DNA from 4 places in the Lysinibacillus sp. EB271-A1-10B genome. Region 4 is predicted to be linked to each of the others. Evidence: riboswitches for the same ligand, from Rfam matches in the RefSeq annotation. Region 4 holds a riboswitch; each other region holds the start of a gene.
What was found. Region 4 has a riboswitch for cobalamin ahead of AC3WSK_RS22005 (FecCD family ABC transporter permease). Riboswitches for the same ligand answer to the same signal wherever they lie in the genome.

Region 1 (7,762 bases), on a different contig from region 4:
GAATTTAGTAGCAAAAGTATTAGCCAAACAGCTTGGTAAAGAGACAGAGAGCAAGTTATTAAATAAGCTGAGCTTTGGTAGCTTTAATAAACAGTTCCCGAATTCGAAGACTGCTTATGATTGGTTATGTTCAGTAGAGGACGAAGTGGAAAAATATATAGATGATCCGTATTGTGGCTTTATCCCAACAAATCAATTTTTTGTCGATTTAACAACAGGTTTCAGGTCGTTAAATCGTAAAAGTGAAATAGCAAAAGTGAAAAAAGACTTACCGATATTATTGATAAGTGGTAGCAAAGATCCAGTAGGAGAACAAGGTCAAGGTGTATACGCTGTTGCAGAACAATTTACAGAAGCAGGCATACAGGACGTGACGGTCTACTTATTTGAGGATAAGCGCCATGAAATCCTAAACGAGGATAATCGAGAGGCAGTCTATCAAGTTTTATTACGGTGGTTAGAAAAATATGATACAAGATAAAATACAACAGGCAGAGGTCGTAGCAATCGTAGGACCTACAGCATCTGGGAAAACAGCATTAAGTATTGAGTTAGCAAAAAAATATAATGGAGAAATCATTAACGGTGACTCCATGCAAATCTATCGAGACTTAGATATTGGTACAGCTAAGATTACGGAAGAAGAGATGGAGGGTGTACCCCATCATTTACTAAGTTTCAAAGAGCCAACAGAATCCTTTTCAGTAGCAGACTATCAAAAATTAGTGCGAGCTAAAATTGCAGAAATTCAAACGCGTGGCAGGCTACCGATTATTGTAGGGGGCTCAGGTTTATATGTGCAGGCAGTACTCTTTGATTTTCAATTTACAGAGGAGCAGGTAGATGAGGTGGCACGGAAAGCCTATTATGAAGAACTGGAAAAATTAGGCCCAGAGGCGATGCATGCTAAGCTGAAAAAACTTGATCCACAAACAGCGGAGACTATTCATCCAAATAATACTCGCCGTGTCATACGTGCGTTAGAGATGATTGAGCTTAGTGGCGTTTCAAAGGCATCCGAAGAACAAAATCGTGGAGAGGTTCCACTGTACAATCATGTGATTTTAGGGCTCGGGCAAAATATGTCACGTGAAGTGCTCTATGATCGTATTAACCGTCGTGTTGATATAATGATGGAAAAAGGACTTTTAGAAGAAGTAAAGGGCTTATGGCAGAGAAATATTCGTGGTGTGCAATCAATCCAAGCAATCGGCTACAAAGAATTATACGATTACTTAGATGGTAAATGCTCTTTAGAAGAAGCCGTTGACAGCTTAAAGCAAAATTCTCGCCGCTACGCGAAAAGACAGCTAACATATTTCCGTAACAAAATGGATGTATATTTTGTTAATAATGAAGAAAAACTTTGAATAATTTCTAAAAATTACTAATTGCTAAATTGGTAGAACATGCTACTATAGGAATGAAGAGGTAGAAAGAGAGTATAGGGAGGTATATTTGATGAAATCAATTAACTTGCAAGATACATTCTTAAACCATTTACGTAAAAATAATGTCTTTGTAACTGTGTTTTTGTTAAACGGATTTCAGTTAAAAGGAACTGTGAAATCCTATGATAATTTTACAGTATTATTACTAGATGCTGATAGCAAACAACACCTTATTTACAAACACGCTATTTCTACATTTGTTCCAGCAAAGCAAGTGGATTTTTTAGAGACAGGTGAATAGATCATTCATCATCAAAAGTTTGGGAATCAGATTTTATAAAACGTTTACCATTTGAATAAGTTGCTCTTCGTTACGACTGAGTGACTCCTTGGGGATTAGCGATTTAGAGGAACGAAGGCTAAAAGCATCACGTCCAGTGATAACGCCTTCGTGACCAACAACAAAGCGCCCAGTCGGAACGGAAATCAACCTCACGTTATGGTAAGGAGCCGTAAAAAACTATACTTAAACAGTTAGTGTTCTTGACACTAGCTGTTTTTTTGCCTTCAGGCTATAATGTAAGAGGAAATTGACATTTTGGAGGACTACACAGATGAAATCTATGGATACAACAGAAATAGTAGAACTATTAGATGCAAACGAAGACCTATTCATTATTGATGTTCGTGAAGAGGATGAGGTAGCTCAGGGTATGATTCCTGGTGCTCAGCACATTGCTCTTGGGACAATCCCTGAGCGCTTAGAAGAATTAGATACTGCTAAGCCATACATTATCGTTTGCAAGGCAGGCGGACGTTCAGCAAATGCTTGTGCATATCTAGAAGCTCAAGGCTTTGACGTAACAAACCTTGAAGGCGGCATGCTTGCTTATGATGGAGAGTTAGAATTTAAATAATGACATACTAAAAAAAGAAAGAGCCTTTCAATATTCGCTCTTTCTTTTTTTATTGCGCTTATTTTTTTAGTGAGTCTATAATAAGGCTAAAATTTTTTTCGAAATGATTGTATGGATTTTCATTTTTTAGCTCCCGGATCTTTAGGTTATAACTGGCAAAGTTTAAACCGGCACCGTAAATTTGTAATGCGCCATTCGCAAGATCTCCTCTCTGAAGGTGTTCTATACCTTCCATTAAGAAGTTTTCGCTCTCATCGAAGTGACATTCAGTAATGTTTTTATCTCCACTGTGAAATAACTTTAAGTTTTCAATGATTTTATTCGCTGTATCTTCACTTATTGAAGCGTCTACATTGATTAATATTTGGTTTATCGGTTTTACTAGCTGAGCATATCGGCTATCATAATTCTCGCATGTTTCAGCAATTGCGTTTCTTAGCTCTTTTGTGTCCAACGTCTCTTCACCTACCTTTTTAATTTTGTCCTGCCTTAGATTTTATTAACTCCCAAACTTATTTAGCACACCAGTTTTCATTAATTTTTATCGTTTTGGCACTTATCAAAAGATAGCATCTAGCATTAATATTCTTGCGCACGAATATTCAGAAATGTGTTACAATTAAAACCGTTAAGGAGGGATAAGTATGTATCGAACAATAGCACCCCCAACAATGTCTTTACAGTAGAATCTACTGTTTAGGCATTCATTAAAAGCTTGCTAATTCTCAATAGATTCTACTGTATATCGGAGACTATATACATGTAGAAAGTAGGAATTAGAAATGAGCGGAAAACCATCTTTTATTGTATCGATGATTATTTTTGGCGCTGTCGGTGTTTTTGCAAAATATATTAAGTTGCCTTCAAGTGAAATAGCCTTTTGGATGAGTCTCATTGGCTCTTGTTTTTTACTGTTGATTTTCCTTTATAAAAAAGAAAAATTTACGAAAACAACTATTTTGCAAAATAAATGGCCAATGATACTTTCGAGCTTTGCTTTATGTGGCAATTGGATTTTTCTTTTCCAAGCGTACAAGGAAACAACCATCGCAAATGCGGCACTAAGCTACTATTTTGCTCCAGTACTAGTAATTTGTTTATCACCAATCGTTTTGAAAGAGAAAATAGTTGCACGGAAAATCTTTTATGTTTGTGTTGCGCTAGTAGGCCTGTATTTTATTGTCCAAAGTCAAACTACCGAAACGAGCGAACATTATGTCGGAATTATCTATGGGCTTATTGCAGCTTGTTTCTATACAATAGTTACATTCACCAATAAGTATATTCATGGCTTAAAAGAGCCCGATAATACGATTATTCAGCTTGCTTTAGCAGCGTTATTCCTCGCACTTTATCTTGTGGGGACTAATGGGTTCAAAGTAATACAAATCGATATAAAATCAATTAGTTTACTTATAGCATTGGGCATCGTCCATGCTGGGATCGGCTTCTATCTGTTCTTTTTCGGAATGCGTCATTTAAAAGGGCAAAGTATAGCTATTTTAAGCTATATTGATCCGCTAACATCATTACTGATTTCGGCGATAATTATTGGAGAAAAAATGACGACCCTACAAATAATAGGCGCTATTCTTTTGCTCGGTGCAACATGTCTGAGTGAATTAGACAAAACAAAGTTGATCTCACAGCGATAAACAAACAGGAAGCTCCCAAGCCTTTATGCATGGGAGCTTCTATTTTTGCTTAATGACATACTATAAAAAATAATTAAAGAGAAAAGGGACCAGCATATCCGTTCACTAAAAAAACCATGAAGCTTGAAAATTTAAAATGTTGACACATTAAACACTTTGACGTAAATTAAAAATAATTGCATAAAAGCATTAGGTGCCCATTGCGGGAGAATAGGGAATAAAGTGAAAAGCTTTAGCGGTCCCACCACTGTAAAAGGGAGTTTCATAGAGAATGCCACTAGCATCGTTCTGGGAAGGTTCTATGAAATGTTGAAATTGAGCCAGGAGACCTGCCTATCTGCTTCGTATTATATAGACGATGGAAAAGTCTGTAGTTTATTTGTTATGGATAAACTACAGGCTTTTTATTTTTTTCTCTAAATCATTCTTCGAGTAACAAGGGCAAATAAGAAAGGGGAAATTTTCATGCAATTATTACAACAAACGATCCAAAACATTCAAAGTGCAGACCACAAAATGATGGGGCAGGCAAAAGAACGCATAGATGCACTTTGCAAGCCTCCTGGTAGTTTGGGGAAGCTGGAAACTCTAGCTGTGCAACTATCCGGTATTACAGGTGAACTATATCCTGCAATTGATAATAAAGCAATTATTGTCTGTGCCGCGGATCATGGTGTCTGTGAAGAAGGAGTGACGCCGAATCCACAAAATGTGACGGTCTTCCAAACGCTAAATTTCCCAAGAGGAGGAACAGGTGTCTGTGCTGTCGCGAAAATAACGAATGCAAAAATTGTTACGGTAGACGTTGGGGTTAAAGAGGATATTCCACATGATGCTGGTGTCATCATTAAAAAGATTAAATATGGTACGGATAATATGGCAAAGGGTCCTGCTATGTCAAAGGAAGAAGCCATTCAATCAATTGAAGTAGGAATTGAAGTAACTACGGAAGAAATCAAAAAAGGGATAAATGTACTCGGGACAGGTGAAATGGGTATCGGTAATACAACACCTAGTGCTGCTATATTATCGGTTCTTCGCGAGTGTCATCCGAATGAAGTGACAGGCTTCGGTGCAGGAGTCGGACCAGGAGGAATAGCACATAAAGTAGAAGTCATCCACAAAGCTATAGCATTAAACAAACCAAATCGTCATGATGCTATTGATGTTCTTGCAAAAGTCGGAGGGTTAGAAATTGGCGCGATGGCAGGGGTAATACTTGCTGCTGCTGCACATCGCAAACCTGTTGTTATTGACGGCTTTATTTCTACTATCGCTGCTCTAATTGCGTACGAACTTGAGCCAAACGTAAAAGACTATATTATTCCTTCTCATGCTTCTGAAGAACCTGGTGCAAAAATTGCTGCTGAAATGCTCGGAATTGAACCAATGCTACAAATGAATATGCGATTAGGAGAGGGCTCTGGTGCAGCTTTAGCCTTTCCTATTTTGGATGCAGCAAGCTCTATGATGAAAAACATGACTACATTAGAGGAAGCTATGTTACTGTTGAAAAAGTAGATTTATTAATCTTTAGGTACTTATTGTCGCTGCTGTGGATGCACGGCGTTTGTGAAAATAAGAAAAATTCAAAACAAGCCCAAATCTGATATTTGGGCTTGTTAATATGCAACGGTATAGCTATGCTCGATTCAACTTCCGCAACGGTAACCGCCATTTCTTCGTATATGAAAGTATTCTTAATACTGTGATCACACCAAATAATACATATAAAAAGATATCCCCTGAGAAAAGTTGAAGTCCGATAATAAGCCCGGCTAGTGCTGCCCAAACACCATAAATTTCATCACGGAGGACTAATGGTTGTCGTCTAGCTAATAAATCGCGAACAATTCCACCACCTGACCCTGTTAAGACAGCAGCTACAATAACTGCACTAATAGGCATGTCGAGCTTTACAGCATAGAGAGCACCTTGAATGGCAAATGCGGATAATCCGATAGCATCGGTAAAATTGCCCCAGCGATGCCAATGCTGAATAAGACGGTGCGGAAATAAGAAGAATAGCGTAATCGCTGCAATGGCAATTTGGAACATCATATCTTGACCCCAAAGTGTAGTTACAGGTAAACCTATCAATAGATTTCGTATAGCTCCACCACCGAAAGCAGTTACGATACCGAGTATATAGACACCGAATAAATCATATTCTTCTTCCATTGCAATTATTGCCCCGGAAATAGCGAAGGCAATTGTTCCAATGATACTAAAAACCTCCCAAGCCAACCCTTTCACCCCTTAAGTGAATAAAATCATTTCTTGTTGTAGATTAGTTACTAATACGAACTAGAAAACATTAAAGTCTTCTTTTTTGTATCAGAAGCAAAGAAAGCATCGACTTATGATTTGGAATTATCAGATATTAAGTATCTAATTATAGCAGAAATGCATAGATATAGTTTTTAATTTAACTAAGCGCCTAAATGCAATTAGAAACACAAGCAATTTTTGCAGGCAAGCTCACAAATTGTTAAGATAAGATTTGAACAAATGTGAAATGGAGAAGAACATAATGACTTTTACAACCAATTTATTAGAAGAAACACTAGCATTAGCTGCTAAAATAGAAGATAAGGTACGCCCTTTTCATGCAAAGGTAGAAGATATGGCGTTCTTCAATCAACAAAAAGTGCTTGCTGCATTCCGAAAGCATCAAGTAAGTGATTATCATCTGCACCCATCTAACGGTTATGGCTATGATGATGAAGGGCGTGACAATCTAGAACGTGTTTATGCAGAGGTTTTTGGAGCGGAGGCTGCTATTGTGCGTCCGCAAATTATTTCTGGTACACATGCAATCACACTTAGCTTATTCGGAGTACTACGTCCTGGTGATGAATTACTTTATATTTCGGGGCAGCCGTATGATACGTTGCAATCAATAGTCGATGGTGGCGATAAAGATACTGGCTCGTTAAAAGATTATAAAATCGGTTATAGCCATGTGGATTTATTGAATAATCAAGAGATCGATTGGGAAGGTGTTGTAGCTGCAATTACAGCAAACACAAAAATGATTGCTATCCAACGTTCGAAGGGCTATGCAACACGCCCATCCTTTACTATTTCGCAAATTGCAGAAATGTGTGCAAAGATCCGTGAATTAGCACCGAACGCAGTTATTTTCGTTGATAATTGCTACGGAGAATTTGTTGAGGCACTAGAACCGACAGAGGTTGGAGCGGATTTAATAGCAGGCTCGCTCATTAAAAATCCTGGTGGAGGCTTAGCGAAAATTGGTGGTTATATTGCAGGTCGTGCAGATTTAGTAGAAAAATGTGCTTACCGTATGACATCGCCAGGTATTGGTGCTGAGGCAGGTGCAACATTAAATACGCTCGGTGATTTCTATCAAGGATTTTTCCTCGCGCCACATGTTGTATCTCAAGCATTAAAAGGTGCCATTTTCACAGCTGCTATGCTGGGAGAAATAGGCATGAATACATCGCCAAGGTATGATGCGAATCGTACGGATTTAATTCAATCGGTTTCTTTCCAAAAGGCGGAACAAATGATTGCTTTTTGCCGTGAAATTCAAGCAAACTCACCAATTAATGCGCATTATGCACCAGAGCCAGCGTATATGCCTGGCTATGAAGATGATGTCATCATGGCTGCTGGAACTTTCATTCAAGGTTCAAGCATTGAGCTCACAGCAGACGGTCCTATTCGTCCGCCATTTACCGCCTTTATTCAAGGTGGGTTAACATACGAGCACGTAAAATTTGCTATTTGTAGTGCTGTTCAAAAAATCCAAAAATAAGTAACGAAAAACTAT
Region 2 (7,762 bases), on a different contig from region 4:
CTTGGCATACGGGAATATCGGATTAGGATTATTTTGAGCCTCATGGTTGTCTCGATAATCAAAAATTGTTTTCACACCTAGCGTTTCAAAGCGCTCTTTATCTGATTTCGTCATTTTACCAAGTGCGGCTGAACGATAAATCAAACCATTCTTAACAGCACGCCCATCTCTTGACTTATAACCACCCATATCCCGAAAATTATTAACTGCCTCAAACGGAATAATATTCATATCAAACTGTTTCACTCACTGCACCCCTCCCTGTTAGCAAACATACTTATCTCTATTTTATAGAACAATTCGATATAATACCAATTTTCGCATTAGGGAATGTCGTACACTACTTAGAGCAACAAGGGGATTTATTTGAGTGTTTCTTTATTTGGGTGGAGCAGTTATCCTTTTTATTCATCAAAAAAGCTGCCCTTGATAAAGGACAGCTCCAAAATACTATTTTTCAATATCAATTATTTAAATAACTCAGGATATACTGCTTTCGCGATTAACTCAACAGCTTCGCCAATACGTGGACCTGGACGGTTTGAGATATCATTATCTATAGAATAAACAGCTTTATTTTTAATGGCCGTGATTGAATTCCATCCATCACGAGAAAGAATTTCTCCCGTTGAGTCATTGCCTACTGTTGTTAAAATGACTTCTGGATTTTTCGCAATGACATCTTCCTCAGATACCATTGCCCAGCTTTTAAGTTCAACAAAAACGTTGTTAACGTTTGCAGCATTTAAAATCTCTTGTTGGAATGTATCAGAACCAGCTGTATAGATGTCTGGCTTTGGACCAATTTCTAAATAGATATTTTTTGGTTCTTTCACATCTTTAACTTTTGCTTGGACATCTGCAATTTTAGATTTAATATCTTCATTTAACTTTTCGCCTTTATCTTTGATGCCCATAGCCGCTGAGACTTGTTCGATATCCCCATAAACATCATCAAATGATTTAGCTGATTGAATGGCAAACACTTTAATACCCGCATCTTCGAGACCTTTTAAGGCATTTAAATTTTCTTCATCGTCTCCAGTTGTATAGGCAATAACGACGTCTGGCTTTAACGCTAAAATACGCTCACTATTGAATATTGTAGAATCAGAAACACGCTCAATTTTTTGAGCTTCTTCTGGATACGAATCATACTCAGTCGCACCAACTATTTTATCACCCACACCTAGCGCAAATAAAATCTCTGTATTACTCGGTTTTAATGAAACAATAGTTTTAGGTACTGCATTAAACTCTACTTCTACACCACGGTCATCCTTAACTTTATAGCTAGTAGTTTTCTCAACTTGTTGATCTTCTTTAGAAACAGTATCTTTATTTGTATCCTCTTTCGTGCCACAGCCAACTAATACAAGTGCCAACATCAACACAGAAAGCCATTGTAGCTTAAACATTTTCTTCATTTTTCATTGATTCTCCTTTTTCTTTTTCATCGGGTATGACTTACTAATAAACGGTATTTCAGCAATACCTGCATGCTGATTCATATAGACAGCCATTACAAAAAATACATTGGCTAGCAATCCTAAATAATCAAAGAGAATAGCTGGTACTTCGCGTTCTTCAGATACTTTGTGCAAAACACGGTATGATTTTTTCGCCTCACTACGACATAAATGTAATGCAGAAGCTGCCTCTGTTCCTTGGGGTAATACAAAGTTTTGTATTTCCTCTTTAACATGACTAACATAGAAATCATAGCGATCACTAAGCCAAGTCAAATCATCTTCAGTTACAGCTAATTTGCCTCGGACTGAGCCATTTACATGGTAAGCCATTGGCAAAATGGCAAGTAAATCATCTGCTACTACCTCTACCGTTTCTTTTTTAACCGCCGCCAATGCTACACCAATATGTGTTGTTAGGCTATCCGTTCGAATTTCAAAATCTACTGTAGATGCCTTTTCACGCATAAATGGATAACAAGAATAACGTGCATCTTTTTTCAAATCTAAGTCCCCGCTTTCCTTCGTGAAAAATTCTTACCTTATTAACACCTCGTCTTACATCAGGTGAACTATAAGCGCATAAAAAAAAACGTTGTTCCCACTCCTAAGGAAACAACGAAAAATAGCATAAATAGTGTCGCATAAATACGACATAGCCTATGTATTTGCCGCATATTCTCCTAGCTTCCGAAGAGTTATCTATACGTTCAAACAAAGGTCGGTCTCCTGGCTTGTACAGTTCACTACATTCATAAAAAACCTTCCCATCGGATAATTCGACAGTGGTATATCTTTATGACTTCTGTACTTACAGTTGCGGAAACAGCTCCGGTTTTTCACCGAATTCCCGATTATGCTATAGTTCAGCACCTTTATTCTGCAAGAATTATTCACTTGTTATGCAGTTTATCATAGATTGATAGGAAAAAATAGCTGTGGAATTTAGAATAAACAACGATGGATAAAAATCATGCAGGTATTACCGTATGCACGCGGATATATTCACTGCCCCATTGGGTATTCATCCTGCTCGTGCAAATATTTGTTATGCCTTATAAGTTAAAGCATTTTATTTTTTATAATGAAAGGATTTTCAAAAAATAGCCATTTTCATAACTTTTATCGGATGGCATTTTTATATTTCTTTTTGGATTTAACATCTTTCTCTTCCTCAATTAAACGCTGTGCAATTTCTAGTAGCTTTGGGTCATTTGTTGCATCGAATAGCTTTTTAAAGGATACAATAATATCATAGCGTATTAATGTCGGGTGCTTTTCGTCTAAGCACGTTTGATATCTTTTAGCCAAATATGATACGACTAAATCTCTTTGTACCTGCCCCGCTAAGCCTATTTTCCAAATTGCCTGTAAAGTATGCCTCACAGTGACTGTTTCTTCATCATACGTTACTGCCCAAATCTTTAAGAAGTCCTCTAACACTCTTTCTTCAGGATCGCTTTTTGCTGCCAGTGCGCATAAAAATTGTGCAGCACTTGCACGTACATGTCCATTTTTGTATGTAAGAGTTTGAACTAATTGTTCCCAAACTGAATAGGTCCAATCAACTGGTTCCTGCATAATTTTCATTAATTCTTCGTATGATTTGTATTGAATATCACGGTCACGCTCTGTTAAATTACTAAAAAGTTGCAAAATCTCTTTTTCCATGATTCATCCCTACCTTTATTGTTTCAGAACGTAAAAAATAGTGTACTTGTAAGTGTTATCTCATTTACCATCATGCGTTACTTTGCTACTACAAATTAAAAGTCTCATATAATTGTAATTTCAGAGCAAGATCCCAATCGTATATTTCAAAATTATCAGAAATGGCGTTCAATATGCAAGAATCTTTTCTTTTAGCTATATGAAGACAGAGGAATACTCGTTAGGATTATTATTGGAGTTATCTCACGATTGAGTCAAAGCGAAATACGCAATAACGAAAAATTGATGCTAATTCTTTTTTCGGCTGTATTATCATTTTTATAACTGGGGCTATAGTTATAAATATATCAACTTATGTAAATTTATTCATTACAAAAGTTATTTTACTCATTATTGACCGAGTAGTCGAGCCTAAACTAATGAATAACATTATGCGTTTGCCTAATAGGTTTAGTCGTAGAATCTTAACTATAGTTTAAACAGTTGATAATTTCCAGTACCGTCAAATAATAAAAAAAGGTTACCCTTGTAATTTCTTTTACAAAGATAACCTTTTCGCTATTTTAATCGTCTATATAATAGTACGGCTTATTAAATACGACCGAAGCCTACTAAATATTGATTCCACCAATCAAGTGATTCAATGACAACACCTTTATTTTGAGCATCAATCATTGTGTTGTTTCCTAAGTAAATACCTACATGCGCTATACCTGAACCATAGCTGAAGAATACTAGGTCACCTACACGTGCTTCACTTGCTGAAATACGTTGTGTTGCTAAATATTGTTGTGATGCTGTACGTGGTAAATTTACACCCGCTTGTTTGTAAGACCATTGTACAAGACCAGAACAGTCAAATCCTGTTGATGGGTTACTACCGCCCCAAACATAGCTACGACCTAGGAATTGTTTCGCAACTGAAATAGCATCACCTGAAGATGCAGTGCCTGCCCCTGAACCAACAACCACTTTTTGTGATGATTTTTCATTGTTAGCTTTGCCATTATTATTATCATTGCTATTGCCATTATCGTTAGTGTTAGCATTGTTGTTTGTTGCTTGTACAACTGGAGTAGCTGCTTGAAGTGCACGTAAACGAGCTGCCTCTTCCTCTGCTGCTTTACGTTCTGCTTCTAAACGCTCTTCTTCTTGTTTCGTTGCAATTTGTGCTTTTAATGCAAGAGATTTCGCTTCATTTTCAGCTTTTTTCACTTCCATTTCGCTTTCCTTCTCTTGAAGCTCTTGGAATTGCTTTTGAAGCTCTTTTTGTTTTTCATCTAATGTTGTTTTTTGTTTTTCTAAGCTAGCCTTATCTGCTTCTTGTTGATCTACTAATTCTTGGTCAGCATCCATTAATGTTTTTACCGCTACGACACGGTCCATTAAATCTGCAAAACTTTTTGATTCTAGAACAGCGTTTAAATAAATACCTACAGTATTATCTTGTGCTTGGTATGCAGCCATACGGTCACTTAAAATCGCTGAACGTTGTTCAATACGTTTTTTAGTATCTACAATATTTGCATCAACTTCTTTAATGTCTGCCTGTACTTTGTTAAATACTTTTACTTTTTCTTCGATCTCTTTTTCTAGGCTTTTTAGCTCTTCTTGTAGCTTTTTAACCTCTGTATCTATTTTAGCTTTCTTATCAATCATTTGTTGAGATGTTTCTTCTGCGTGCACTTGAGTTGGTTGAACTGTATTAAATAATAAGCCGCCCGCTAGTGCTAATGCTAGCACCATCGACTTACGCCATTTATTGCGTTTACCCACGTTATTCTTTCCCTTCACTAGTCAATTTCGTTCGTAGAATTTTAATGTAATCATTGGAACGATTTCTTTTATTTATTCTTATATTTTATTAGCCTTTTAAAGTTTAGCACTATTAGCATAACTTTTATACTATTTCACGCCTTTTTAATGGTTTAGTAAAACTCGCAACATTCTTGTAATATTTACGTAATTCCCGATAAATTCTACAAAATTACGTTTTATTCTACATATCAACGTTTTTAACTACTTTACCCATAGTCCCACTCTCTGTTTTGTAATGCTTTTGTAATATTTCTAGAAAACATTTTTAACATAAAAAAAGGTAAGGGAACATTTTCCCCTACCTACAAATAATGTGTAACCATAAACAAAGGTTAATTTCTCTCCAAGTTGACGCTTCTATTGCTTCATGGAACGAAGCGCTTGGATAGAAAGCCGTACTAACAGAATGGCACAGAGAAATAACCCTAAGTATGCTGCTGTATTTAAATAGATCGCATACGTGTCATGAATAAATTGTGAAATGGCTAAAAGTGCTACAGAAATAATGCCAAAGGTAATACCAACGAGAAGTAAGACGAAACGGGAAAATAGATTGGTAATAAAACGAGCATTATCCTCATCTGAAAAAACATCGTGATGTAAGATGATTTTCCCACTTTCTACCCGTTGAATAAGCTGGTCAACTCGTCTTGGCATTTTGCGCAATGTCGGAATAAGCATGGATAATTCTTCTTGCAAACGTTCCTTTGTTGCCGTCGGTTCTTTAAATGGCTTCAGGAAGGATGCCCGCATATATGCGGATGAAAAATCTCTCGCTTCTGTAAAAATATCAAAGCTTGGGTCAGTTACCCGTAGTGTGCCATCCAATGTTACTAAGGAACGCAGTGCTAAACCTACTGCGGGATAGAAAGCAAGACCAAAATCACGAACAACTGTAAATAACGCATGTATCAATTCCTCTGTTGGAATCCGATCCACGTAAGAGATTTTCAAGAGAATTTGATCTATGGCTTGCTCCATTTTTGCACGATCTGCATGGCCCGAATTTTCAACCAATAGTGTTAGGCCATCGTATAAAACACTTGCATCATTTAGCTGAATTCCCATTAAAAATAGCTTTAAGCCCTCTTGTTGTGTAGCTCCTAAACGGCCAACCGCTCCAAAATCAAGCAGTATTGGTGTGCCATCCGTCTCATCAATATGAATATTCCCCGGATGTGGGTCTGCATGGAATATACCAGAAAGCAACATCTGCTCAAAGAAGGAATATAAAACAGTCCGTGCAAACTGCTTACGATCACATTCAAATCGGTTAAATTCAGCTGCAGCATTTGCAACACTTTTTCCTCGAGCATATTCCATGACAATAATATTTTCATTACAATATTCTGTATAGATTTTAGGGATTCGAACTTTATAATCGCTTTTGGCAAGCGCCTTCGTCACCTGCAATGTATTGCGAGCCTCAATATCTAAATGGATTTCCTCGCGTAATCCATCTGCAAATCCTTTTGCAAGCTCTCGAAAACCAAGTGACTCAGCCCATGTAGACTTGTTCGAAAGCCAATTAGCGAATTCCTCCAAAATGTCGAGGTCGTCTCGCATAATCCCCTTCACTTCTGGACGCAGTAGCTTTACCACGACTTCATCAAAATTTTTCAACCGTGCCTTATGTACTTGTCCAATGGATGCTGCCGCAATAGGCTCCATTTGAAAGTTTGCGAATATTTCATTCATAGGCTTCGGAAGTGAATCTTCTAAAATTTGTGTTACCTGTTCTGACGGTAAAGGCTTCACACTATCTTGTAGCCTCTCTAACTCGGCAATAAAGATAGGCGAAAATAGTTCCTTACGAGTAGAAAGTACCTGACCAAATTTAATGAATATCCCACCACATTGCTCCAAAGTTACTCTTAAAGCAATGGCAAGCTCTTTTTCATTTTCACGTTGTCTTGCGTATTTTATCGTTTGAACAACGCCATTTGTCACTGCTATTCTCAATACATGACGCAAGCGCTTTTGTTGTCGCCAGTAGCTTCGAAGGCGCATAAATAAATTTTTTTGCCCATTACGATGATCTGTAGCCCTAATACCGCTTGAATCGAAAAGCTCAAAAACGAGATAGAGCAGCATCGAAATTAGTAGCATGCTACCAATCCAAATAAGTGTGCTGACCTCCGTCACTGTTTGCATCATCGGTTCGTATAAAAAATCTGTATGACGTAAATAGGTATACCAATAAACGAAGGACGTTAGCGTCACACTAATGACTACAGAAAGAACCCTACGTCTGAAATTAATGTTTGAACCAATTAATCGGCCACTGACAAAATAAATAAGTCCTGATACAACAATGATTTGGATTAAAAATTTCAAAAAAATCAACAGCGTCACCTCCGATACTACTTCCTAATACTGCTAGTATAACAAATGTAAGGCTCATCATCATAACGCAGGGGTCACTTCCGTCCCTTAGAAGGCTCTGATTTCCGCTACATGCTACTTGCTTTGTCGCTGTCGCACAGATAAAACAGTTGCTGTCGCTGCGTTAGCACTACGCTTTCGCATGGAAAACATTCGCTCCGTGCAGGGTCTCGTCTGTCTCGCTTTCCCGCGGGAGTCGAGTAGCCCTACGCTACAATCAGTTAAAATCGTCATATTTTACTGTTATCCCCAAAATTTTGTCTATTTGTTTATTTCTTTAGTATTTATCCACTTACAATGATTTTTACTCAGTAATTTTTGTTGATAAAATACCCAAAGGGGTATATAATCCACTTAAAGCAATATTTATCCACAGTTTTATTCATTATCAACACAATAAAAATCTTGATTTATCCACA
Region 3 (7,762 bases), on a different contig from region 4:
TTAATGGCCACCTTTTTGCAAAAGCGAATATTACGGATCAGCTTAAAACAAAAACAAATGATTTTATGATGTATATGCCGACAAATCCAATTGTGTACGATGTGAATGGTGAACATTATCAATTAATTACACGTATCGATTCGACTCGTGCAAAACCAAATTTAGAGCGACTTTCCCAAGCCCCAAAGGCAATACTAAGTGCCGCTCGGGTCAATGATTTATTGTGCTCGATAGTGATGCGCTTTTATGAAGTATATTTAGAGGATTTATCACGAGTAGTTCATAAAAATAAACAACTGATCAATTTTGTAGAGCGAGAGTATCATCAATTTCTAAATGCTGTGAAGGAACTAAATGATAATCGTTTAAACTGGCACCCACGTGGAAAAGGTCATGAACTATTGCTTGAACTGATTGATAATTTACAACTTTTGAAAAGTCGCCCTGGCAAAGTTTTAATGGATTTCTCACATTCCCATAGCTATGTTGTCGTGGAATCTTCATATCCTATTTATAAAAAGAGGCAGAAAACGATACAAGCTTAAAAATTAAAAATGTGCGGGATGGATCTCAATGCACTCAGGAGAAAGGTATATGCCTGGCAAGGTAGTAGAATGGAGTTGTCAGTATAGGATAGATACCCGCGGAAGGAAGGCAAATTCTCGCGCGAGGCAAGAATACCCGCGGAAGGAAGGCGAATACCCGCGGAAGCAGGTCAAATACCCGCGGAAGGAAGGCGAATACCCGCGGAAGCAGGTCAAATACCCGCGCGAAGCAAGAATACCCGCGGAAGGAAGACAAATACCCGCGCGAAGCAAGATAACCCACAAAAGCATAGTAACTCTCCGCGAAACATAAGAAAACAGGACATTGTTCTAACAAATCATGTCCTGTTTTTATGAATTTAGTCAATACAATGCATCGCTGCTTGTGCCTCATGCCATGGAACGGAGTAGCCTTTGCCTTTTGCACAAAAAATACTAGAGGATGTATAGTCGGGATCGGCGTTTTTATCGTAGTTGATTTGTGCAATAATGTCTTCTGTATTGTGACACATATCGTAGCCATCAAATTGTAGGGAAAGTACGCCCTTCCCATTGGTGTAGGCGGCAAAGGTTGTACTGTAGCTCATAAATGTTGAGACAGGGGCTCGGCCGGTTACAATCGCATCATGTTCAGTTATTATTGGTGTGTCAAATGTACCGGCAGCTTGCTGAATGTCGGTCATCATGCGGCCGATGAAATCACTAGGAGCTTTAAGTTTAAAGCGGTAGTACGGTTCTAGTAATACATTTTCTGCTTGTTCGAGCCCTTGTCGTAATGCACGGAATGTTGCTTCACGGAAATCGCCACCTTCAGTATGTTTATTATGTGCGCGTCCTGTTAAGAGTGTGAAGCGAATATCTGTAACTGGAAAACCGGTTAAGAGACCATGGTGATCGCGCTCGAATAAATGTTTTTCAATGAGTCGTTGATGTCCAATTGATAAATCATCGGCATGGCATGCATTGATAAATGTATTGCCGGTGCCGCGAGTATTTGGCTCCATCAATAAATGGACTTCTGCGTAATGCTTTAAGGGCTCGAAATGGCCGTAACCTGTCACCGTTGTGGCGATCGTTTCCATATATAAAATCTGTGGTTCGCTAAATGAAATATCTAGCGAGAATCGATCATGAAGCACTTCGATAAGAACCTCGAGTTGGATGACACCCATAATATGTACATGAATTTCTTGGAATTTTTCATGCCATAGCACACGTAATGAAGGTTCTTCTGCTTCAAGAATACGGAAAGTTTTTAACACGTCCTTTATATGCTGAGCGCCTTCATAATGTACTTTTGCCTGTAAAGTTGGTACTAACTCAAAGGGCTGAGAATTACTCGAACAACCAATGATATCGCCGATGTTTGCTTGACTAATCCCTTTTACTGCGAAAATCTCCCCAGCCTCTACCTCTTGAGAAGTTTCATACCGGCTGCCATTGTAAAGTCGAATCTCGGTCACTTTTTCAGTCACGTCTCCAAATGAAAGTTCATCACGGACATGTAACGTTCCTTGCAAAGCTTTGATAAAAGTTAAGCGTTGATGTCCATCATGACGAATTTTAAACACCTCACCTTGAAACGGAGCATTGTTATTAAATTGTGTCTCTGTTAGGAGGGGGAACTGTGTTAGGAATTCCTTTATTCCACTATCTTTTAAGGCAGAGCCAGAAAAGCACAAAAAGGCCTTTTCCTGTTTAATCATCTGAGATAAATGAATAAGGCAGCTAGAGCTATCTAATGTTTCATTGAGAAAAGCATCGAGAAGATGTTCATCACGTTCGGCAAGCCACTCCATTATGTCGTTTGAAACATAGTCGGAACGGAGCGGTTCGTCTACGAATAGAACATCTGCAGAGCAATCCTTTTGAAGCGCAGCCATTACGGCTTCAACATTTGCTCCTTCACGATCAATTTTGTTAATAAAAAAGAAGGTTGGAACGTGATATTGGCGTAAAAGTTGCCACACTGTTTCAGTATGACCTTGTATTCCTTCGACAGCACTAACAATAATGATGGCATAATCCATAACCCGAATGGCACGCTCCATCTCTGGAGAGAAATCGACGTGCCCAGGTGTATCGATTAACGTATATGTATCATTTCCAAGCGTCATGCGGCCTTGCTCCGCAAAAATTGTAATGCCTCGCTGACGCTCCAGCTCATGATTATCTAGAAATGTGTCCTGGTGATCCACTCGTCCACGGGCTTGAATACTGTTTGTATGAAATAGTAACTGCTCAGAAAATGTTGTTTTACCGGCATCCACGTGAGCAAGTACTCCAATTGTTACATGCATAAAAAGATCCTCGTTTCTATTCATTCATTTAACAACATTGTAACAGAATTGGTATAAAAAATATTTCATATAGTGTTTATGTCGCAATAGTGTTAATATATGTATGATTGTGAATCTACTGTCAATCAATATATTCAACAAAATAAAAACGACGTATTGGTGTAAATGACCTTTGTTATTTGCTTAAAAGGGAAATCGGTGCAAATCCGATGCTGTCCCGCAACTGTAAATGGGGAGTCTATACAAGATGCCACTGTAGCCACGCTATGGGAAGGCGTATAGATGATGAACCTAAGCCAGGATACCTGCCAATATTTATTTATTTATTTATTACTGAATCCACGAGGATGGGGATAGTGAACAGGTTGAAAAACCTTTCTTTTGCTATGCTAACCTCTTGGAAACAAGGGGGTTTTTTTATGCCCTTTTCTAGAATCGCTACCAGGTAGCAAAGGAGTCTAAACGATTTCTTACTATATATTTAACATCAAAGGAGAAGAGGACATGAAGAAATGGAAAAGCTTATGGCTAGTCTTTGCGATCGCATTGGTAGCTATATTGGGTGCATGTAGTGAAAAGGACAAACAAGAATCTGCTACACAAGCTGAGAAGGTAGAGCCTTCACAAGCTGAAAAGTCAGACATAACGATAGAAAATAATGGAACGACGCAAGTATATAAGGAAGCCCCCAAAAAAGCGATTAGCTTAAATCAGCACGTGACAGAAATTATGTTGGCTTTAGAGCTAGAAGATTCAATGGTAGGGACGGCGTACTTAGATGACAAAATTTATGAGCCCCTACAAGCGGCCTACGATAAAGTGCCTGTGTTAGCAAAACAGTATCCTACAAAAGAGCAGGTTATTGATGCAGAAGTAGATTTTTTATTTGGTGGTTGGAAAAGCGCCTTTGGAGAGAAAGGTGTTGGTACACAAGAAGAGCTTGAAACATTAGGCATTCACACTTATTTACATACAGCCTCAATCATGACGAAACCAACTTTAGACGATATTTTCGCAGATATTCGAAATATCGCAAAAATTTTCCGTGTTGAAGATCATGGAGAAGCACTAATAGAAAAAATGACAAAGGATGTAGAGGATATCCGTGCAAAATTACCGCAAGATGGAGAAGACCTGCCTGTTCTAGTGTTTGATAGTGGTGATAAAGAAGTCTTCACTGCAGGACAAAACATTATGAATGAACTTGTTACGATGGCCGGCGGTAAAAATATTTTTGGTGATGTAGAATCAGGCTGGACTACGGTGTCCAAAGAAGATGCGGTAGAACGTAATCCAGCAGTCGTAGTTGTCATAGATTACGGAGAAACATCAGCGAAAGCAAAAATAAATTTTTTGAAAAATGATCCAGCCTTGAAGGAAATGGAAGCGGTCAAAAACGAACGCTTTGTGATCCTACCACTTTCTGCCGCGTCTGAAGGAGTACGTGCTGCAGAAGCCATTCAAATTTTGGCGAAAGGCTTCTATCCTGAGAACTTTTAAGCTATCCAATAAATTGGGGGCTAGCAATTGGCTAGCTCCTTTTTCATAAGGAGAAGTATTTATGAATGCATTCCGTTCGAATATACCGGACAAAACCTTCGAAAAGTTAAACAATAATGGGGATTTTACTCGCCTTGCCGTAAGCCCAGGCATTATTAATAAACATTATACCCCTGCACAATTCCAAACAATGGCAAAGGTTATAGGGGAAACTGGTGCCATAAAATACTCTGCCTCTTACAGCATATTATTATCTATCTCAACAGTAGAAGTTGAAAAGAAGATTGAGGAGCTAGAAGATGCTGGCCTTTACGTGGCAAAGCAAGGGCCAATTGTAGCGATGAAAGCGTGTGATTTTTGTGATGGTGACAAGATGGAGGCAGCACCAATTACAGAAAAGCTATATCATTCATTAGAAGGAATCACTGTCCCTACAAGGTTACGTGTAAACGTCAATGGCTGTGCCTCCGCCTGTTATAATGCGGTATATGATGATATTGGGCTTGTTTATCAAAAGGATAGCTTTGATGTCTATTTAGGAGCAGTACCGATGGGAGCGAATGCAACAGCCGGGACACTCTTTGCGAAAAAGGTAGGAGTAGAGCTTATTGAAGGCTTTTTAAAGCAAATCATTGAACTTTATAAGGAACATGCTCGTCCGAATGAACCTTTTTATAAATTTCATCGCAGAACAAATTCTGCTGATTATTGGAAAGATTTAAGCTGACTCATTATCGTAATGTGGGCTCGTAGCGGCTGATTGCGTCTGCTGGTCGTTACACTTGGATCAAAAGGCTCTTTTTATATGAATCATGAAGAAAGTGGGTGGGTTCCAGCGTTGAGCGTTGACACAATAGATACAACTGGTGCCGGAGATGCATTTAATGGCGCTTTGGCAGTAGGACTATGCCGGGGAGATTCGCTTCGAAGTTCGATCGATTTTGCCACGAAAGTTGCCGCTTATGTCGTTACACAAATGGGGGCACAACCGTCAATCCCGGATTCACTCTTGAAATAAATGATAGCCGTAGCTCTTTGTAATTATTACGAAGCAGCTACGTTTTTTTATAAGTAAGTCATTAGTTGATATTCGAAATCCTCTTTAGGATAAAAAACAATTTCTCCAAAAAAGCAGGAATAATACTTAGTGTATCGAAATATTGTACTAAGTAACCAAATTTTCATACAAAGGGGATAGGGAAGTTATGACATTGAAACAAGGGATAAAACCAGAAGATTTATATGAATTAAAAGCAGTGGCAGATCCACAAGTATCACCTGATGGAACAGAAGTGGTGTATGTACAGACTCATATTGATGAGAAGAAAAAGGACTATGTATCTAATTTATTTTACATAAACTTGAATGATAAAAAACCGCAACAATGGACATTTGGGGAAGATAAAACGCATTCACCTGTTTGGTCTCCGGATGGCAGTAAAATCGCGTTTGTGTCATCGAGAAATGGCAAGCCACAAATTTTTGTTCTTTCTAAAGCAGGCGGGGAAGCGAAACAAGTTACGAATTGTAAAAATGGTGTGACATCGCCTACTTGGTCTCCTTGTGGAGAGAAAATCGCCTTCTCTGTACAGCTTGGTAAAGATGAAAACATTGATGATAAAGTTGAGAACAATCAAAAGGAAGAAAAAGAGCTAAAACCACTTGTAATAGATAAGATGAAACATAAATCAGATGGTGCTGGATTTATGGATATGGAGCAATTTTATCAAATTGCGATCGTTCATCTTGCATCAGGAGAATTAGAGCTACTGACGGAAGGGAAACATAATTTACAGCTTGGTACATGGTCACCGAATGGAAAATACCTTTCGTACATTGCGGACTTAACAGAGGATCTAGACTTTTCATTCATAAGTGATATTTACTTATTAGATTTAGAAACGAAACATGGTCGCAAGTTAACAGATGGGTCAGGGGTGTTCTACCAAACTTCATGGTCTCCGAACAGCCGCTTCATAGCTTATGTTGGAGGTGAAAGAGAATTTGAAAATGCAACACAACCAAAGTTATGGATTTATGATTTGGACAATGATAATCAGACATGTGTAACGAGTGAATTTGACGCGCCTGTCGGTGATTTTGCTATTGGTGATTTCCTTCAAGGTGTTGTTCCTCCGCGCGTTCAATGGTTAGAGGATAATAAAAGCTTTTACTTCCAATTGACAGATCAAGGAAATACATCGATTTATTTTGGCAATCTATCGGGAGAATTATATCCAGCTATTCATGATGATCAATATGTATATGGTTTTTCGCTTGATCCTAAAAATGATAGAGCGGTAGTCGCGATCGGCACGACTACAAATCCTGGGGATCTATTTTACGTAAATTTAAATACTGGTGAAAAAGAACAGCTTACTACAGTTAATGAAGAATTTTTAAAGACGCGAGCAGTATCTGTTCCAGAAGCAATTGAATTTGAAGGGGCAGATGGCTGGAAAGTTAACGGCTGGATGATGAAGCCTATTGGATATGAAGAAGGGGAGAAATATCCACTTATTCTAGAAATCCATGGTGGTCCGCATGCAATGTATGCTAACTGCTATTTTAACGAATTCCAAATCCTTGCTGCACAAGGCTTTGCGGTTTTGTATACGAATCCTCGCGGAAGCCATGGTTATGGTCAAAAATTTGTAGATGCAGTACGTGGTGATTACGGGGGCAATGATTATAATGATCTAATGGCTGCTGTTGATTATGCCTTGGAGCAATATGATTTTATTGACCAAAACCGTCTCGGCGTTACAGGTGGAAGCTATGGGGGCTTCATGACAAACTGGATTGTCGGACAGACAAATCGCTTTAAAGCAGCTGTTACGCAACGTTCCATATCTAACTGGATAAGCTTTTATGGCGTAAGTGATATCGGCTATTACTTTACAGACTGGCAAATTCAGGGGGGACTAAAGGATATAGAGAAGCTATGGCAACATTCACCACTTAAGTATGTGGACAATGTGGAGACGCCACTTTTAATTTTACACAGCGAAAAAGATTATCGCTGTCCGATTGAACAAGCAGAGCAATTGTTTATCGTCTTAAAACATCGTAAAAAAGAAACGAAATTTGTGCGCTTCCCTGAAGCCAATCATGAACTTTCAAGAAGCGGAAAACCAACATTACGAATTAATCGACTAGAATATATTAGAGATTGGTTTGTGGACTATCTATAAAAGAAATATGGGTGGCTTAAGAAGTGGAAGTACTTCTTTGGCCACCTTTTTTATAGGGAGGGAAAAACCTTTTCATCTTGAGGAAGGAAATAGATGATTGAAATACTATTTAGCTATTCATTAATAATTCCGTAAAATACCAAATCCTCATATTTTCCGTCTTTAATGATGTGATCCTTTAAAATTCCTTCTTGTTTCATGCCGATCTTGTCCATTACTTTCC
Region 4 (7,762 bases):
AAGGCAATGCTGATCATAAATCTCAATTTCAGAACCTGGAATAAGTGTAGTTTCTTGAAAACGAAGTCCTCCCTGTTCCAGCTCCTTCAATTCGCCCTGTTCTATCATCTTTGCCATTTCATCCATTACTTCTGGTGAATGACAATCAATAATCCCGATAATCTCTAGTCCCTTTCTTGCGCTTGAATTCTCTAAAATTCTTGCTAATGTTAACGTTTTACTGCCAGTTATTTTAACAGCACGCCCACTTGAAGTGCGTCCAATATGAATATGTAAATCTGCATAGAAATCCTGCATCATTGTAACCAACCCCTATCCACTCTTTAAAGTGAAATAAAAAAACCTCACATTGCTGCAAGGCATTTTATTCGTAATTATGATGGATGATTGCTGTGAGTACTATTATTTGACTCAAAGGCACCCGAGCCCTGTGATGACATTGTTGAAGAATCATAGGCTACTAAGGTCACCCCAATGTTCTTTTCTAGCTCATTAATTCTTTCAAGCTGTTGCTGATTTAGTTGCGCAATTTTTATCTCTTCCATTTTCATCAAATCCTTTCACGAATAAAGTTCCCTAAACAAGAAACATATATACACGAAATAAATGACTGACTGTCAGTCATTTTTCATTGACTTTATTTCAGCTATTTTGTAACATAATAAATAAGCAGGCTAAAAGCGAGGGATTCCATGTCAAAAGAAGAGAAAATTATTCAAGCTGCAATTGAAGTTTTTCGTGAAAAAGGAATTGAAAAGACAAAGGTTTCAGATATCGTAAAAGCTGCAGGTATTGCGCAAGGGACATTTTATCTTTATTTCCCATCACGGCTTTCAGTTATGCCTGCCATCGCAAAAGTTATGGTTGAGAAAATTATTGCTGATATAAACGATGGTATTTCAACACAGGAGCCTTTTGCAAAGCGGCTTGAAAAGTTAGTAGATATTGTTTTTTCTCTAACAGAGGAATATCGAGATGTATTTGCACTTATCTATGCTGGTATTACACAAACCGAGCATATGAAAGAATGGGAAAATATATATGCTCCCTATTACGAATGGATGAATAATTTCTTATACGAAGCTCAACAAGAAGGAACGATACGTGAATCTCTAAACACTACACGTTCTTCTAAACTTATCATCGGTCTAGTAGAATCTGCTGCTGAACAAATTTACTTGTATGATGACAGTGAAGAAGAAACAATTAGACTTCAAAAGCTTGAGCTCCTCGACTTTTTACATCATGCACTCGGTTTACGTCACGCCTAAGTGACGTTCTCTTTTACACTAAAAATGACTGAATGTCAGTCATAATCATGGATAAATGAAAGGAATAACTATGCAAAAAGATTGGATTTATGTTGGATTAACTAGTTTGTTTGAATTGTTTTGGATATTTGGTTTTAATGTTGCCGGTGCTTGGTGGCATTGGATTATTATTGTGTCCTTAATTGCATTGGATTTTCATTTCTTATCGAAGGCTTGTGAAAACCTACCTACTGGCACAGTTTATGCGACTTTCGCAGGGGTCGGTGCGATTGGTACTACATTAATGGACATTTTTATTTTCGATGGTGAGTTTAATACGATTAAAGGAATTTTCATGTTCATTTTAGTATTGGGTGTTATCGGTCTTAATTTAGCTGATAACCCTTCGAAAGATTATGATGAAAAGAAAGGAGCTAATGCATAATGGGCTGGTTACTTGTTTTATTAGCCGCAATTTCAGAAATTATCGGTGTTGTAGGTTTACGCTTTTATAGTCAGAACAAAACTATACGTAATTTATTAATATATGTTGGCGGCTTTGGTATGTCCTTTGTGCTTTTATATACCTCCTTTAACTATCTACAGTTAAGCATTGCCTATGTAGTGTGGATTGGTATTGGTACAGTTGGGGCTGTTCTCGTGAATATTATATTCTTCGGTGAATCTAAAAACCTGACGCGAATTATTAGTATCATCGCCATTATCATTGGTGTGGCAGGCTTAAAAGCAGTATCTTAATTTGACTTCAATTCTTTAATACTGTGAATAAGCCTTTTGAAATAAACTTTTTCGTTGAAACTTTATTTTATAACTATGTAAATAGTGTATCTTGAGGATTTTATCACTATTAATTAGAGTGACAGGCCAGAAGATATATACTATATACAGTGGTTGATCTTCGTTACGACTGGGCGACTCCTTGGGGCTCATCGGACGCCCCCAGGAAGCTCTGCTCTGTGCGAAAGCGAAGCGGGCAGCAACAAATGTTTTAACTGTGCGAAAGCGAAGCGTCAGCAACAAAGCGCCCGGTCGGAACGGAAATCAACCCCTCGCTTTGCCAAAAACCATAATTACAACCTTAATTTTTTTGACATAATAGGCTTTGATATATCAATCACTTTATGTAGTTTCTAAAGCTTCCTTCGTGAATTGCTCTGGGATATACGTTAAATATGGCTTACCTGTCAGTGAATGTGTTTGAATATCGGCATAAACCCCAAATACATCTTGTAATAATGCCGGTGTAAGTACTTCTTCTGGCGTGCCAAAACAAACAATTCGACCTTGCTGTAAAACATAAATTTGATCGCAATACATAGCCGCAATGTTTAAATCGTGGATTGCAGCAACAACTGTTAATTGTAAGGTTTGGATTAGATCCATAAGCTGCAATTGATGCTGAATATCTAGATGATTTGTTGGCTCATCTAAAATAAGCACTTGTGCTTGCTGAGCAAGGGCACGTGCAACCATCACACGCTTTTTTTCGCCACCTGAAAGAGAGCTATAGCTACGTTTCTCTAAATGAACGATACCCGTTTGCTTCAGTGCATCCTTTACGATTTGAAAATCTTGCTCTTGATCAAGCTCCAATAGTTTTTTATGGGGTGTTCTTCCCATACTCACTAAATCATGCACTGTAAAATCGAATAAGACCGGTGTTTCTTGACTCACAACTGCTAGATTTTTAGCTATATTTTTACTCGATTGCTTTAGAATATCTTGTTCATTTAATAACACTGTTCCACTTTCTGGTTTTAACAAACGATACATATTCTTTAATAGCGTTGACTTCCCACTACCATTAGGACCGATCAACCCAACAAATTGCTTGTCCTTTATTTGAACATTTACTTCATGTAATATGCGTTCATCAGAAATGGAGAATGATATTTGTTTCGCTTCTAATGTCATATATTTTTAATCTCCTTCACCGAAAGAATAATTGTTACGACGTAGCAGCCAAATGAAAAATGGACCTCCGCAAAAAGCCGTGATAATTCCTATCGGCATTTCCTCAGGGGCAATTAATATTCGAGCAAGTGCATCAGCCCAAACTAAGAAGATCCCCCCTAATAATGCGCTAATCGGTATGACATACTTATGATTTGAACCTACAATTAGCCGTACAATATGTGGAATGATTAAACCAACAAACCCAATTGAGCCACTTACAGCAACCAGCACACCCGTTAATAATGATACTAATAAAATAAGCTGTATTCGAAATTGTTGTAAGTTAACCCCTAATGTAACTGCTGCTTCTTCTCCAAGAAGTAATAAATTTAAGCTGCGATAGTTGAGCCATAACAAGGCAAATACTACAATAAAAATGACTGCAGGAATTACAAGAATACTCCATTTCGCACCTGCTAGGCTTCCTAGCATCCAAAACATGACTGCCTTCATTCCCCCCTCTTGCTTCGACAGCATTAAGATAAAATTTGAAATAGCAGATAAAATAAATGACACCGCCATCCCTGAAAGTAAAAGTCGAAAGACGGACACTCTACCGCCAACATGTGATAAGAAGAAAACTAACCCCATTGCTGTGAGAGAGCCTAAAAAAGCTGATACGGACAGAGCATAAACGCCCAGAAATGAAAAGGCACCTAAAATGATGACAGCCGTGGCACCAACCGTCGCTCCAGAAGAAATCCCTAAAATATATGGTTCTGCAATTGAATTACGAACGAGTGCCTGAATAGCTGCTCCTGCAATTGCCAAGCCTGCTCCGACGATAGCAGCGAGTAATACACGCGGAGCCCTTATTTGCCAAATGATAATTTCCTGTGAGCGACTCCAATCTTGTACGATTGAGCTTTGTATAATAGGGATTTTAGAAAGGATAACCTTCCATACATAAAGTGGTGTAACGGAAACCGATCCAACCATAATTGCAATTGTCATTGAAATTATAAGTACTAGAAAAAGGGTCATTGAAAGTAACATAAATTTTCTATTCATCTGTTTATTAACTCCTAATCATTAAACATCAATTTCACCAAGCCGTAATTGTAGCTGATGCTTCGCTAACATTAGCAGAACGAAGATAAATGAAAGAAAAAAGGGTATTCCATACACATGCGCATGGAAATACCCTAGAATCAATTAAACCTCGGCATAATCGCGTCTTTCAGCGTGTGTTTGGACACCCGCTTAAAGAAGTTAAACATAGTTAGATTATCTTCTACTATTGTCCGTAATCGCTTTCATCCTCGTGGGCATTACAGGAATTATAACTAAATGGCAGGTCTCCTGACTTCGAATCAATGCACCTATGATTGCCTTCCCATCCTAGAACAGTGGCTAAGTCATCATAGAACTCCTCGTTACAGTTGCGGGACAGTGTCGGATTTGCACCGACTTCCCTTTTAAGTGACACTTTGTAAAAGATGTCACACCATTAGCATCGAATAATTTAAAATTATGACAATTCTATCATATATTTCAATAGTTAGTCTATACTATCAATCATTTATCAAGTTAAAAAACACCTTTACGTTAACCGGAAATAACAATCAAGTTGACACAAAAACTTTATTTTTTTACACTATTATTATCAACTTTACTTTTTAGGGGTGAAATAATGACAACCGTTGTGGAACATACACATCAAAAATTAAGAACAGTAGATATTGCATACATTGGACTATTTTCAACATTAATGATGATAGGAGCTAATATTACGTCCATTGTACCTTTCATGGTTGTAGGCGGCGTACCGATCACATTGCAAACATTTTTCGCTATTTTAGCGGGACTTATTCTCGGTAGTAGAAAAGGGGCTCTCGCTTGTACTGTTTATATGTGCATCGGTTTAGCAGGCGCACCTGTATTTGCACGATTCAGCGGTGGCTTTGGACAAATTTTAAGTCCTACATTTGGTTTCATTGTCTCTTTTATATTAGCTGCATTTGTCGCAGGGCTTATTGTAGAACGCAGTGGAACGAAGAAAAGCTATATAGTTGCTGCATTAGTTGCAACTGCTATTAATTATTTACTAGGGACAAATTGGATGTACTTTGCCTATAAGCTATTGGCTAGTGCGCCTGATGCTTTCACTTATAAAATAGCATGGCTTTGGATGATGCCTCCTTTGCCAAAGGATATTATTTTAGCTATATTCGCGGGTATTTTTGCATACCGTCTTCAAAAGGTATTAAAAATAATTCCAATTAAATAAAGAGATAAAAAAACTGTCCAAAAGTATATAACATACTTAATTGGACAGTTTTTGGTTCATCACCAAAAGTTGTAAATGACTTTTGTTAAAACGTTTATAGTTGATTGTAGTGTAGACTGGGCGACTCCTCGGGGATCAGCGATAGGGGAACGAAAGCTAAAAGCATCACATCCTGTGATAACGCTTTCGTGACCAACATCGTGTTGGCCCGAGACCCTGCAGCGAAGCGAAGCGGCTCATCGAACGCCCCCAGGAAGCTTTACTCTGTGCGAAAGCAGCGTCAGCAACAAAGCGCCCAGTCGGAACGGAAATCATCCACACGTTTCGGTGCTGATTCCAGTTTTTTATTTTTAAACGTATGTTTTCATCCAGTTTAAGAAGTTAGCAATAACTACATCTAGGAATTTAATAGTACCCTCATCTGTTAAATTGCCTTCAGCATCAAATTTAGTGTGTACTGCGCCGATATAAACATCATTACCACTAAGCAATGGTGAATTTACTCCAGGTGAGAATAAAATATCTCTTAAGTGTAATTGTGCTTTAACAGTACCTAAATTACCCATTGATGCGCCCATCATGAATGATGGCTTGCCAATCATTACTTTATCAACGCGAGATAACCAATCGATGGCGTTAACCATAACACCTGGCACTGTACCATTATATTCTGGAGTCAGCCAAAGAACGGCATCCGCCTCTTTTACTTTTGCTTTAAAATCTAATACTGTTTGCGGTGCTTCATTTTCGATATCTTGGTTATACATTGGTAGGTCATTTAAGCTTAATACTTCAAGATCTAATTTCTCCGCATAACGCTTTTGAATAAATTTCGCTAACTGCAGATTATAAGATTCTTTACGGATACTACCTACGATTGCTACTACTTTCACAATATTTCCTCCTAAATGTGCATTACTTTATTATTTGGATCATCACCAAAACGTGTGGTTGATTTCCGTTCCGGCTGGGCGCTTTCCTGGGGGCGTCCGATGAGCCGCTTCACTCGCGATGCTCGCTCCAGGGTCTCATCTGTGACGCTAATCCCCAAGAAGTCGCCCAGCCTCCACTCCAATCAACTTATTTACATAGTATACGCTTTAACAAAAGTAACCCACAACTGGCCACAAACCTACCATTTGTGAAACTCCCTATTTTATACAGCTTCTTTTAATAATAGGTTGCAAATTCTTCAACTGGTTTACGATAACCACGCAAGCGACGACTACTTTCTTTTTCCTTACCAATTGTAATCATTAGCGCAATTTCTTGTGTTTCCGGAACATTAAAAAGGGCTCTCATTTGTTGCTGATCAAAGCCAATCATTGGACATGTATCCCATCCACGATTTTTGGCTGCCAACATAAATAACATAGCTGAAAGTGAAGCGTTACGAATGGCTTCCGCTTTCTTAAACTCCTCGCCGCGCTCTTCATAAAATTTTGTATTTTCTTCGACAAGATTTTCTAACTCACAAGCATTAATAATGCCTAAGTCTACCATCCCTTGACTAAGGTTAGCAGTATTTTTATAGGCTTCTTTATCTCCTAAAACAAGTATAACCGCTGAGGCTGAGTGCACTTTATACTGCCCATATGCCGCTTCTCTTACTTTTTCTTTTTTTTCTTCATCTAAAACAACGATGTAATTAGTATGCTGTAAATTAAAGGCAGATGGAGCAAGTTTGACATCCTCCAAAATGGGACGTATATCTTCTTCGCTCATTTTAATGCCCTCTATAAAATTATTCACAGAACGACGCTTATCTATTACCTTTGCAAATTCCATCCAATTGACCTCCAATCATTTTCTTTCAAAAATATGTAATTTCCATTCAGCGAGGCTTGTGTTTCTCTACTGAATGGAATTAAAAATATTACTCTTATTCTTTATCGAACGTAATCGTACTTCTTACAGTGTCTATAGGACGAACAAGCTCTTCAATTTGTGCACGCTTTGGCTCTAAAAACGGTGGCAACGATAACTTTTCACCTAATGTTTCATAAGGCTCATCCCCCATAAATCCTGGACCATCAGTAGCTAGCTCAAATAAAATTTGTGGTGCAACTCGCGCATAAAGTGATTCAAAGAAGTGACGGTCTACATAACCCGAAGTATTGAAGCCAAAGCTTTCAAATCGTTCAGTCCATTCATCTAATACAGCGCGATCATCTACGCGGAATGCAGCATGATGTACTGTACCGAAGCCTTGACGAGCTACTGGTAAAACTGCGTTAAACTCTACAACGATTTGTGCACCGTTTCCGCCTTCACCAACCTCAAATAAATGGAAATCCTCTTCCTC

Region 1: it holds a riboswitch for cobalamin, as region 4 does, so the genes downstream of both, cobT (nicotinate-nucleotide--dimethylbenzimidazole phosphoribosyltransferase) here and AC3WSK_RS22005 (FecCD family ABC transporter permease) in region 4, are expected to answer to the same signal.
Region 2: it holds a riboswitch for cobalamin, as region 4 does, so the genes downstream of both, AC3WSK_RS15785 (ATP:cob(I)alamin adenosyltransferase) here and AC3WSK_RS22005 (FecCD family ABC transporter permease) in region 4, are expected to answer to the same signal.
Region 3: it holds a riboswitch for cobalamin, as region 4 does, so the genes downstream of both, AC3WSK_RS05285 (ABC transporter substrate-binding protein) here and AC3WSK_RS22005 (FecCD family ABC transporter permease) in region 4, are expected to answer to the same signal.

What each region holds. Positions count from the first base shown of each region.
Region 1 is NZ_JBYTDL010000001.1:80,197-87,958, reverse strand. Features, by position in the region: gene AC3WSK_RS00480 (alpha/beta hydrolase) at 1-481, shown strand, start outside; gene miaA (tRNA (adenosine(37)-N6)-dimethylallyltransferase MiaA) at 468-1,370, shown strand; gene hfq (RNA chaperone Hfq) at 1,462-1,692, shown strand; gene AC3WSK_RS00465 (rhodanese-like domain-containing protein) at 2,006-2,308, shown strand; gene AC3WSK_RS00460 (hypothetical protein) at 2,367-2,762, opposite strand; gene AC3WSK_RS00455 (DMT family transporter) at 3,091-3,963, shown strand; cobalamin riboswitch at 4,138-4,314, shown strand; gene cobT (nicotinate-nucleotide--dimethylbenzimidazole phosphoribosyltransferase) at 4,429-5,484, shown strand; gene AC3WSK_RS00445 (trimeric intracellular cation channel family protein) at 5,605-6,210, opposite strand; gene AC3WSK_RS00440 (methionine gamma-lyase family protein) at 6,497-7,747, shown strand.
Region 2 is NZ_JBYTDL010000012.1:19,153-26,914, reverse strand. Features, by position in the region: gene AC3WSK_RS15795 (tyrosine-protein phosphatase) at 1-246, opposite strand, end outside; gene AC3WSK_RS15790 (ABC transporter substrate-binding protein) at 468-1,427, opposite strand; gene AC3WSK_RS15785 (ATP:cob(I)alamin adenosyltransferase) at 1,431-1,973, opposite strand; cobalamin riboswitch at 2,172-2,361, opposite strand; gene AC3WSK_RS15780 (hypothetical protein) at 2,592-3,140, opposite strand; gene AC3WSK_RS15775 (C40 family peptidase) at 3,732-4,934, opposite strand; gene AC3WSK_RS15770 (ABC1 kinase family protein) at 5,316-7,304, opposite strand.
Region 3 is NZ_JBYTDL010000003.1:15,078-22,839, forward strand. Features, by position in the region: gene AC3WSK_RS05275 (hypothetical protein) at 1-545, shown strand, start outside; gene AC3WSK_RS05280 (GTP-binding protein) at 905-2,845, opposite strand; cobalamin riboswitch at 2,986-3,172, shown strand; gene AC3WSK_RS05285 (ABC transporter substrate-binding protein) at 3,350-4,345, shown strand; gene AC3WSK_RS05290 (precorrin-3B methylase) at 4,407-5,072, shown strand; gene AC3WSK_RS05295 (PfkB family carbohydrate kinase) at 5,106-5,363, shown strand; gene AC3WSK_RS05300 (S9 family peptidase) at 5,551-7,539, shown strand; gene AC3WSK_RS05305 (GNAT family N-acetyltransferase) at 7,653-7,762, opposite strand, start outside.
Region 4 is NZ_JBYTDL010000024.1:23,431-31,192, reverse strand. Features, by position in the region: gene AC3WSK_RS22035 (endonuclease Q family protein) at 1-297, opposite strand, end outside; gene AC3WSK_RS22030 (hypothetical protein) at 375-545, opposite strand; gene AC3WSK_RS22025 (TetR/AcrR family transcriptional regulator) at 693-1,271, shown strand; gene AC3WSK_RS22020 (DMT family transporter) at 1,342-1,695, shown strand; gene AC3WSK_RS22015 (DMT family transporter) at 1,695-2,009, shown strand; gene AC3WSK_RS22010 (heme ABC transporter ATP-binding protein) at 2,391-3,185, opposite strand; gene AC3WSK_RS22005 (FecCD family ABC transporter permease) at 3,192-4,238, opposite strand; cobalamin riboswitch at 4,503-4,694, opposite strand; gene AC3WSK_RS22000 (biotin transporter BioY) at 4,861-5,457, shown strand; gene AC3WSK_RS21995 (NADPH-dependent FMN reductase) at 5,808-6,350, opposite strand; gene AC3WSK_RS21990 (nitroreductase family protein) at 6,628-7,245, opposite strand; gene AC3WSK_RS21985 (ring-cleaving dioxygenase) at 7,340-7,762, opposite strand, start outside.